4 regions of the Arthrobacter sp. StoSoilB13 genome follow, and region 4 is predicted to be linked to each of the others. Evidence: riboswitches for the same ligand, from Rfam matches in the RefSeq annotation. Region 4 holds a riboswitch; each other region holds the start of a gene.
The links. A riboswitch is a leader RNA that binds a small molecule or an ion and turns the genes downstream of it on or off. The one in region 4 is predicted to bind S-adenosylmethionine.

Region 1 (2,192 bases), on a different replicon from region 4:
CTCGATACCAGCCAGCAGCCGTGTGGCATCCTCCAGGCGGGAGCCCACGCCGAAGCTGGCTCGCAGTGAGCCGGACGGCAGGCCCAGCCGCTTGAGGAGGGGATGGGCGCAGAAGCGGCCGTCACGAAGTCCTACACCGTGTTCGGCGGCGAGGTATGCGGCGACCAGTCCGGCGTCGAATCCTTCCACCGAGAAATTAACCACGCCGATGGTGTCCTCGGAGTCGCTGAAGATCCGGTGGACCGTCACGCCGTCGATTGCTTCAAGTCCCTGTACGAGGTAGGAGCGGATTCCAGCTTCATGGGCATGCCAGGCATCCTGATCCAAGCCGGCGAGCACCTGCGTCGCCCGGGCCAATGTTGCCGCACCGAGGACGTTGGGGGAGCCGCCCTCGTGGCGGGCGGGACCTGAGGGCCCAGCTGACCGAGTCCAGGCGCGCCTCACGAACAGCGCCTCCGCCGGCAAGGTGGGGAGTACCGGCGTCGAGCCAGTCGGGACGGCCCACAACGACTCCGGCGCCGAACGGAGCGTAGAGCTTATGGCCGGAGAACACGATGTAGTCGACGTCTGTGGCGGCGATGTTGATGCGGCGGTGGGGGGCAAGCTGCGCGGCGTCCACCACAATCCTGGCACCGTATTCGTGTGCAAGTGCTGCGAGTTCGGCGATCGGCAGGATTTCACCGGTCACGTTCGAGGCACCGGTGACCGCCAGCAGAGATACGCCGCCTTGGCTGAGTTCCTCGCGGAGCTTGGCCAAGGTAGCGGTCAGTGTCGAAGCAGCTACGACACTGCGGTGAGGGACGCCCTGCCAGGGAAGAAGATTGGCATGGTGCTCGATGTCCAGGTAAAGGACCTCGCCAGTTGGCTTACCGTCGAGTTGCGGGAGGCAGCCCGCCAACAGGTTCAGCGAGTCCGTGGTGTTCCGGGTGAAGATGACGGAATCATCCGGACGGCCGCCAACGAATTCACGGACGATGTCGCGGGAGTTCTCGTAGACCGAGGTGCTGATCTGGGAAGCGTAGCCCGCGCCGCGGTGGACACTGGCGTAGTAGGGGAGGATCTCGTTGAGATACGCAGAAACGATGGTCAACGCGGGAGCGGATGCTCCGTAGTCGAGGTTGGCGTAGCGGACATGGCCACCCTGGATCAGGGGAGCTTGCAGCTCCGCGCCTGTGACGGCGGCCAGGGGCCTGCCCGCAGCGGCTTCGTGCGCTGCTTCTTCGACCGCAAGGGACGGCAGAACGGTGGAGTTGAACGTAGCAGTGCTCATGGGACCTCACTCAAGAGGGACCCCCTATGGGGATCCGCGCTTGCCGTATCCGTTCCGGACCGGCCAGGTCGTCACCCGGGGCACCCCACCGCGAATGGAGGGTTGCCGGCCAGCAAACCGGGGTTTAGCGCTGGCACTCGTGACCTGTAAAGAGGTTAGGCCACGCATCTGGCCTGCTCCAAAGTCGATTCGCTTTGTTAAGCAGATTGTTACGACGTGTCCGGAAACCGGGTTTTGGGCGAAGAAAAGACGGCGGATGCCCCGAAAAGGAGGCTTCCGCCGTCGAAAATTCTATGCACAGCCGGTTGGCTTGTTGGTCCGCCGGGTCAGAGGAGGTCATCCAGGGCAGGGTTTAGCCGCTTGAGGACCTCCGAGTGGAGGATGGAGTTGGTGGCCAGGGCGTTGCCGCCGAAGGGGCCGTCCTCGCCTTCCAATGAGGTGAAGCGGCCGCCGGCTTCCGTCACGATGGGAACCAGTGCTGCCATGTCGTAAAGATTCAGCTCTGGCTCGCAGGCGATGTCAACAGCCCCCTCGGCTACCAGGCAATAGGACCAGAAGTCGCCATAGGCGCGCGTGCGCCAGATGTCTTCCGTCAACCCCAGGAACTCGTCCAGATTGCCGCGCTCCTTCCAACCGGAGAGGCTGGAATATGACATTGAAGCATCGGCCAACCGCGAAACGTTGGACACCCTGAGCCGGGTGGCTGATGCCAGGGAGCGGCCCATGTAGGCGCCCATGTCCTTTGCTGCCCACCAACGCTTGCCCAGCGCGGGGGCGCTGACAACTCCAACGACGGGCTCGCCTTCGTCAACGAGCGCGATCAGGGTAGCCCACACGGGAACGCCCCGAACAAAGTTCTTGGTGCCGTCGATGGGGTCGATGATCCAACGCCGGGAGCCGTGGCCGCTGCTGCCGAACTCCT
Region 2 (2,192 bases), 500 kb from region 4:
GCGTCGAACGCTTCTTCACCTACGTTTCCGAGCCACCGCGGCTCTGAGCAGCAAGGCTTCCGCGCGCGCAAGCTGGCCGAACTGGACCTCAAGTTCAGCAACGGCGAAATTGCCATGGAGGATTACATGAAGCAGCGCGGCGACATCATGAACGGCTGAGCCGGCTTAGGCGAAGAAGGCCTCGCGAAGCTGCTTCGATAGTTGGCCGATTTCGGTCAGGAAGCCATCGTGGCCGATGGGGGCCTCGATCACGTGGACGGGCACATTGCCTGGCAGGTTTTGCGCCAGTTCCACTGACTGGGCCGGAAAATAGAGGCGGTCGGAATCGACGGCTGCCACAAAGAATTCAGCAGTGGCGGCAGCCAAGGCTTCCTTCAAGGTGCCCCGGCCCCGTCTGATGTCGTGGGACATCAGCGCCTCGGTGATGGCGATGTAACTGTTCGCATCGAACCGGCGCACCAGCTTGGTGCCTTGGTGGTCGAGGTAGCTTTCCACTTGGTAGCGGCCACGCTCCCCCAGGACCGCAGCGGCCAGGGGCGTCTCCTGGTGCTGGGCTTCCCGGCCGAAGCGGACATCAAGCTCCAGCGCTGACCGGTACGTGATGTGCGCTATCCGTCGGGCCAGGGCAAGGCCTGCCTCAGGAGTTGGTCCACCGTAGTAATCGCCGTTGTTGAAGTTCGGGTCCTGGCGGATGGCGAGCGTCTGCGACTGGGCGAAAGCAATTTGCTCGGCTGTGCTGTAGGCGCCCACAGAAATAACCGCGCACCGCTGAACACGCTCAGGGAAGGTGACCGCCCACTCAAGTGCCCGCGCCCCACCCATGGAACCGCCAAGGACTGCGTGCCATGCCTTGATCCCCAAGGCATCCGCGAGCCGGGCTTCAGCCACCGTGCTGTCGCGCAAGGTGATCAGTGGGAAGCGGGATCCCCAGGGCCGTCCGTCCGGCGCCTCTGACGATGGGCCCGTGCTGCCGTAACAGCCGCCGACAATGTTGATGGAGATAACGAAGAACCGGTTGGTGTCGATCGTCGCGCCGGGACCAACGAGTTGCTCCCACCAGCCTTCCTCATCAGTAGCACCGCGGGCCACATGCGTGCTGCCCGTCAGTGCGTGCTGAACCAGGACTGCGTTGGACGCATCCGCATTCAACTGCCCCCAGGTTTCGTAGGCAAGCACAACATCCGGGAGAAAACCGCCGGCTTCAAGTTCCAGTGAACCTACGCCGGCGTACTTGACCGTCCCGTCTTCTTTGCCCGGTTTGGGGGGTGCTGTAGCAGTAATGGTCATTCCTTTGACACCTAACCTCGCGCTTGCCTGCCGCCTTGCGTGCGACAGGCCAGGTCTTCACCCGGGGCACCCCACCGCGGAGGAGGGTTGCCGGCCAGCAAGCCGGGGCTGTCGCTGGCACTCATGACCTAATACGTAGAGTCTAGGAAAAATACCGCTGTCTTGGCGAAGAATGTGACAGCTGTGTGACGGTTTGGCGCCGCTTCGTTCAGGAACACGCACCGCGAAGGGCCGCCCGGCGAATTTTCGACGGCGGGCGGCCGCTCCCCCAGCAGCGCGATTAAGCGCCTTTGGCAGCCCGGAAACCGGCCTCAAGATCAGCAATAATGTCGTCCACGTGCTCTATTCCCACGGAGAGGCGGACAAGGCCTGGATTCACGCCCGCAACCAGCTGCTGTTCGACCGTGAGCTGGCTGTGGGTAGTCGACGCCGGGTGGATAACCAGCGAGCGGACGTCACCGATGTTGGCAACATGGGAGTGCAACTCCAGGCCGTCCACGAATCGCTTGCCGGCCTCGACGCCACCCTTGATGTTGAATGCCACCACTGCACCGGTACCCCTTGGCCCGTACTTACGGCCGCGGTCGTACCAAGGGCTGGACGGCAGGCCCGCAAAGGCAACCGATTCGACGTCGTCATGGGCTTCCAGCCATTCAGCCACTTTGGTGGCGTTCGAGACGTGACGCTCGACGCGCAGGCTCAGGGTTTCCAGGGCCCCTGGGCGATGAGGAAGGCGTTGAACGGGGAAACCGCCGAACCCAGATCGCGCAGCAACTGCACGCGCGCCTTGAGAATGTAGGAGAGGTTGGCTCCGAGCGCGCCATCCTTGCCAAGGTCCCGGGCGTAAACGAGTCCGTTGTAGCTGGGGTCCGGAGTATTGAATCCGGGGAAGCGCTCCGGGTCCT
Region 3 (2,192 bases), on a different replicon from region 4:
ATACGCCGGCCTCAACGTCCTCAAGGATGGCGTCCGGTTCCCAGCTCCGCCAAAGCCTCCGGACGACGTCGACGAATTCCTCCGCCTTCTCATACCGAAGGTCGTGTTCAATCTGCTGGTCCAAACCGTAATTCTGCGCGGCGAGGTCACTGCCGGAGGTTACGACGTTCCATCCCAACTGCCCCTCGGAGAAGTGCTGCAGCGTGGCCAGGAGGCGGGCCGCAGTGAAAGGCGGATAGAACGATGCGCTGACCGTCGGGACGATTCCAAGGTGCTCGGTTGCGGACAGGAGGTACGGCACCAGGGCCAAGGGATCATGTTTGGGCGCAAAGGAGGCGTGTGCCAGCGAGACCTCGGCAGTGCCGCCATAGGTATCGGGAACAGTAAGGGAGTCCTCGATGATGAAGAGGTCAAGGCCGGATTGCTCAAACGCGCGGACGGCGTCTTGATACAGGGCAGGCTTCTTCCAGTCGTAGCCCAGGCTGTAGCCGGGAGTTCCCCATCCCTGGACACCAAAACCGTGCCCCACGAACCATCCAAAATGCAGCATGGGCTTGAGTGTAGAGCTGCCTTGTCCGTTCACCGCGACCTGATTTCTTGCGAAGTTACAGGGGGTCGTACTGCGTCAATTATGCTCCCGGGGCGTCACATTTGGGCTGCTACTCCAGCACCGGCCGGTTACGCAACATGACGACCGCGTAACCGCTTGCAAGTGCGGGCCGCCGCCGCGGGATGTTACGTTTTTCTTGAGTAATGAGCACCAGCGCCAAGCCCTGACTTGCTGGTCGGCAACCCTCTCTCCGGCGGGGTGCCTCAGGTGACTACTCGGCGTATCGACACTTCGAACTGCAAGCGTGACTGAGGAGCACCAGCCAATGCCTGAACCCACTGAAGAAAAACTCTCCTACCGCCTGATTACAGGTCCGGATACCCGTGAATTCTGCGAGCGGATCACCACGGCCCTCGCCGACGGCTACGTGCTCCACGGCAGCCCGGCAGCCACGTTCAATGGCACGGATGTCATCGTGGCGCAGGCGGTCGTCCTGCCCGCTGCCATCGCCAACGCAGACGCCGCCGTCGCGAATGCTGTTGACCAGTTGGAGAACGACGACGACGAAGAAGCATTCGAGGGACACGCATGAGTTACGCAGGTGACCTGACCCCGCAGGACGCGTGGGCCAAGCTTGAAGAAGGCGCAATCCTGGTAGACGTCCGCACCGAGGCCGAGTGGGCCCACATCGGCATCCCGGACACCAAAGCCACAGAGAATGATCCCTTGTTCATTCAGTGGAACCTCGCCGGTGGCATTCCCAACTCCCGCTTCATCGAGGACCTGCAGCAGCAGGCACCCGAGGGTGAGGGCGTGGAACTCGTTTTCATCTGCCGCTCAGGCCAGCGCTCCATCTCGGCCGCCATCGCCGCGACGCAGGCCGGGTTCACCGCCTACAACGTGCTTGAGGGCTTCGAAGGTGACCCTGACCGTTACGGCGAACGGACCATCAACGGCTGGAAGAACCGCGGCCTGCCAACCAACCTGGGGAACGACTAAGTGACTTTCAATCCCGATGCCGCCAGCTGGAGCCCTGACACCCAGGCAGTACGCGGCGGCCTTGACCGTACCAACTTCCAGGAGACGTCCGAACCCGTTTTCCTGAACTCCGGCTTCGTCTACGAATCCGCTGCCGCCGCCGAACGCGCCTTCACCGGCGAGGACGAACGCTTCGTTTACTCCCGCTACGGCAACCCGTCCGTGGCCACGTTCCAGGAACGGTTGCGGTTGCTCGAAGGAACCGAGGCATGCTTCGCGACGGCGTCCGGCATGTCCGCGGTGTTCACCGCCTTGGGTGCCCTCCTGGCTGCCGGTGATCGCGTGGTTGCCGCCCGTTCCCTGTTCGGCTCGTGCTTCGTGATCCTCAACGAGATCCTGCCGCGCTGGGGCGTAGAGACCGTGTTTGTCGACGGTCCCGACCTCGACCAGTGGCGGGCTGCCCTCTCCGAACCGACCACTGCCGTGTTCTTCGAGTCGCCCTCGAACCCCATGCAGGAAATCGTGGACGTCGCCGCCGTCAGCGAGCTGGCGCATGCTGCGGGAGCGACCGTCGTCGTCGACAACGTCTTTGCCACTCCCTTGCTCCAGCGTTGCGGTGACCTGGGCGCGGACGTCATTGTGTACTCCGGAACCAAGCACATCG
Region 4 (2,192 bases):
TCCCAAGGTTGCACGCTGGGGTGGAGCGACCGCCGGCGTTTACTGCATCCTCTACGGTGTGGCCGGTGCCTTGATCGGCCTGGCCGCCCGGGTGGCGCTCCCCAACATTGATGTCGCCAACCTCGGCAAGGACGTGGTCTACGCCGAGGTGGCAACCCACATCCTGCCCATCGGCATCGGCGGCCTGGTCATGGCCGCAGCTGTTGCAGCCATGATGTCCACCGCTTCAGGTGCCCTGATTGCCGCCGCCACGGTGGCCCGCGCAGATGTTGTTCCGTTCGTGGCCAGCTGGTTCGGCAAGACCATCAACACGGACGACACCGAAAACCCCGAGCACGACGTCAAAGCCAACCGTTACTGGGTTCTTGGCCTGGGCATCGTCGCGGTGTTGATCTCCATGGCCGCGCAGGACGTGGTTGTTGCCCTCACCATTGCTTACGACATCCTTGTGGGCGGCCTCCTCGTCGCGATTCTTGGCGGCCTGGTGTGGAAGCGCGGCACTGGTATCGCTGCTGCATGGTCCATGGCAGTGGGCTCGGTATTGACGTTGGCCTTGTTGATTCTGTTCGCCACTGGAGTCATTCCAAGCGTCGACGGCGTCTACGCCAACGAGCCCATCTACTACGGCCTCGCGGCCTCGTTCGTCGCCTACGTGGTGATTTCCCTCCTCACGCCGCCCACCGAACCCGAAGTCCGGGCCGCTTGGGAAAAGCGCGTGGCCGGAGCGGTATCTGACGAATTGCCCTTGGAAGCCCACCCCGTCAGCAGCCACAACGCCAGCTAACGGCCCAGGGCCGCAAGGCATCAGGTAAGAACTGAACTGAGCAATGGTCGACGGCGGCGCCGCCCCTTCCCGGGGCAGCGCCGCCGTTGCGCTGTGCGGGGGCGAGCGGATCCGAGGGCCACACTTCTCCCGGACAGCACTCCTCCAGTACAGTGGTCCCAGCTTCAAGAGAGGTGGCGCCAAGCTCCGACTGGCCACACACCAACCCCATGTTCACGGGTGGTTCGGATGAGGAAGCGGCCCGCCCCGGACCAGAGACAACCGAGCGGGCAAGAGCACTCCCCAAAGGAGCAGTCCTTGCCGTACCAAGGCGTTACCACCCCAAGCCAAAGCAGCCCCACCAAAACCGAAGCGCCCACTGTTCCGGTGATTCCCGGCGTCGACCTTGTCCTTGGGACGGTGACCCTGTTCCTGAACGGTGGGCTGGCCCGGTTCCGGCACCCCGAAGCGCGCCTGTTGGCGCATGCCCTTGCCCAGGCTGTGCGTCCATCGCGGTGGTGTGAATCGTCGAGGACGTTGACGGTGACTGTTGCAGCGCTCGGGCGTCCGGCGGGACTGGAGCGGCATTTCACCTTCGGTGAAGATGGCCCTGCCTAAGAAACGGTCCTAGAATTCCTCGTCTTCTTCCCCGCGGAATTCTTCGGTTTCATCCAGGGGGACAACCCGCTCGTCGTCATCCGGGACGTCGATTTCCTCCACCCAGGGTTCGTCGACTTCCTGGTCATCGCTGTAGTCGTAGGCGGGATCCGACTCGATGGTCTCCCGTTCGGGGTGGTTGGCGTGCGGTTCGGTGGTGTCCATGCTGCAACCTCCGTCTGGTGGGCTGGCAAGCAGCCTGCTGACCGAGTGCGGGGAGGGCCCCCGCCCCTGTCCTTCCATCTGAGCACTGTGCCTGAAGAGGGTCAAGGCAACGGCCCACATGGACCCAGGGAAAGGCTCCAGGCAGAGGATTGCAGCTTCGAAAATTAAGGCATGCCGAACATTCCAACTAAGGAATACCGGCCAAAAATCCGCGCCGATAAGCGGTACAGTGGGCGTGCAATGGGGCCGCAACTACCCCACCCAGCACAGGAGAAAAAGTGCAGAAGCACCAGGAATCCCACGGTTCGTCGAGCCCCGCTCCGGACCCCGCCCCCGGATCCGGAACACCGTCCCAACCAGCCCGGCCCACACCGGCGGACATCAGGCGCTGGCGTCAATACCTGGCCGACGAGCGTGCCGAAGCCGCCGTCTACCGGGAACTCGCCCAGCGTCGTGACGGCGAAGAACGGCAGATCCTGCTCGCCCTGGCCGAGGCCGAGAGACGGCACGAGGCACACTGGCTCAAGCTCTTGGGAGAACACGCCGGAATGCCGAAGGGAGCTTCCACCCGCAGCCAGCTGCTGGGCTTCCTGGCCCGGCACTTTGG

Region 1: another riboswitch for S-adenosylmethionine. It lies ahead of LDP01_RS06425 (aminotransferase class V-fold PLP-dependent enzyme); the one in region 4 lies ahead of LDP01_RS15355 (hypothetical protein).
Region 2: another riboswitch for S-adenosylmethionine. It lies ahead of metX (homoserine O-acetyltransferase MetX); the one in region 4 lies ahead of LDP01_RS15355 (hypothetical protein).
Region 3: another riboswitch for S-adenosylmethionine. It lies ahead of LDP01_RS11665 (DUF1737 domain-containing protein); the one in region 4 lies ahead of LDP01_RS15355 (hypothetical protein).

What each region holds. Positions count from the first base shown of each region.
Region 1 covers NZ_AP024647.1:1,359,827-1,362,018, reverse strand. Annotated here, with positions in the region: partial or broken gene LDP01_RS06425 (aminotransferase class V-fold PLP-dependent enzyme) at 1-1,270, opposite strand, end outside; SAM riboswitch class IV at 1,302-1,415, opposite strand; gene hisN (histidinol-phosphatase) at 1,597-2,192, opposite strand, start outside.
Region 2 covers NZ_AP024648.1:1,168,561-1,170,752, reverse strand. Annotated here, with positions in the region: gene LDP01_RS17600 (hypothetical protein) at 1-159, shown strand, start outside; gene metX (homoserine O-acetyltransferase MetX) at 166-1,287, opposite strand; SAM riboswitch class IV at 1,302-1,416, opposite strand; partial or broken gene LDP01_RS17590 (bifunctional o-acetylhomoserine/o-acetylserine sulfhydrylase) at 1,568-2,192, opposite strand, start outside.
Region 3 covers NZ_AP024647.1:2,481,515-2,483,706, forward strand. Annotated here, with positions in the region: gene LDP01_RS23430 (LLM class flavin-dependent oxidoreductase) at 1-550, opposite strand, end outside; SAM riboswitch class IV at 750-861, shown strand; gene LDP01_RS11665 (DUF1737 domain-containing protein) at 876-1,142, shown strand; gene LDP01_RS11670 (rhodanese-like domain-containing protein) at 1,139-1,549, shown strand; gene LDP01_RS11675 (O-succinylhomoserine sulfhydrylase) at 1,550-2,192, shown strand, end outside.
Region 4 covers NZ_AP024648.1:666,439-668,630, reverse strand. Annotated here, with positions in the region: gene LDP01_RS15360 (sodium:solute symporter family protein) at 1-784, shown strand, start outside; SAM riboswitch class IV at 947-1,066, shown strand; gene LDP01_RS15355 (hypothetical protein) at 1,082-1,381, shown strand; gene LDP01_RS15350 (hypothetical protein) at 1,391-1,585, opposite strand; gene LDP01_RS15345 (VIT1/CCC1 transporter family protein) at 1,864-2,192, shown strand, end outside.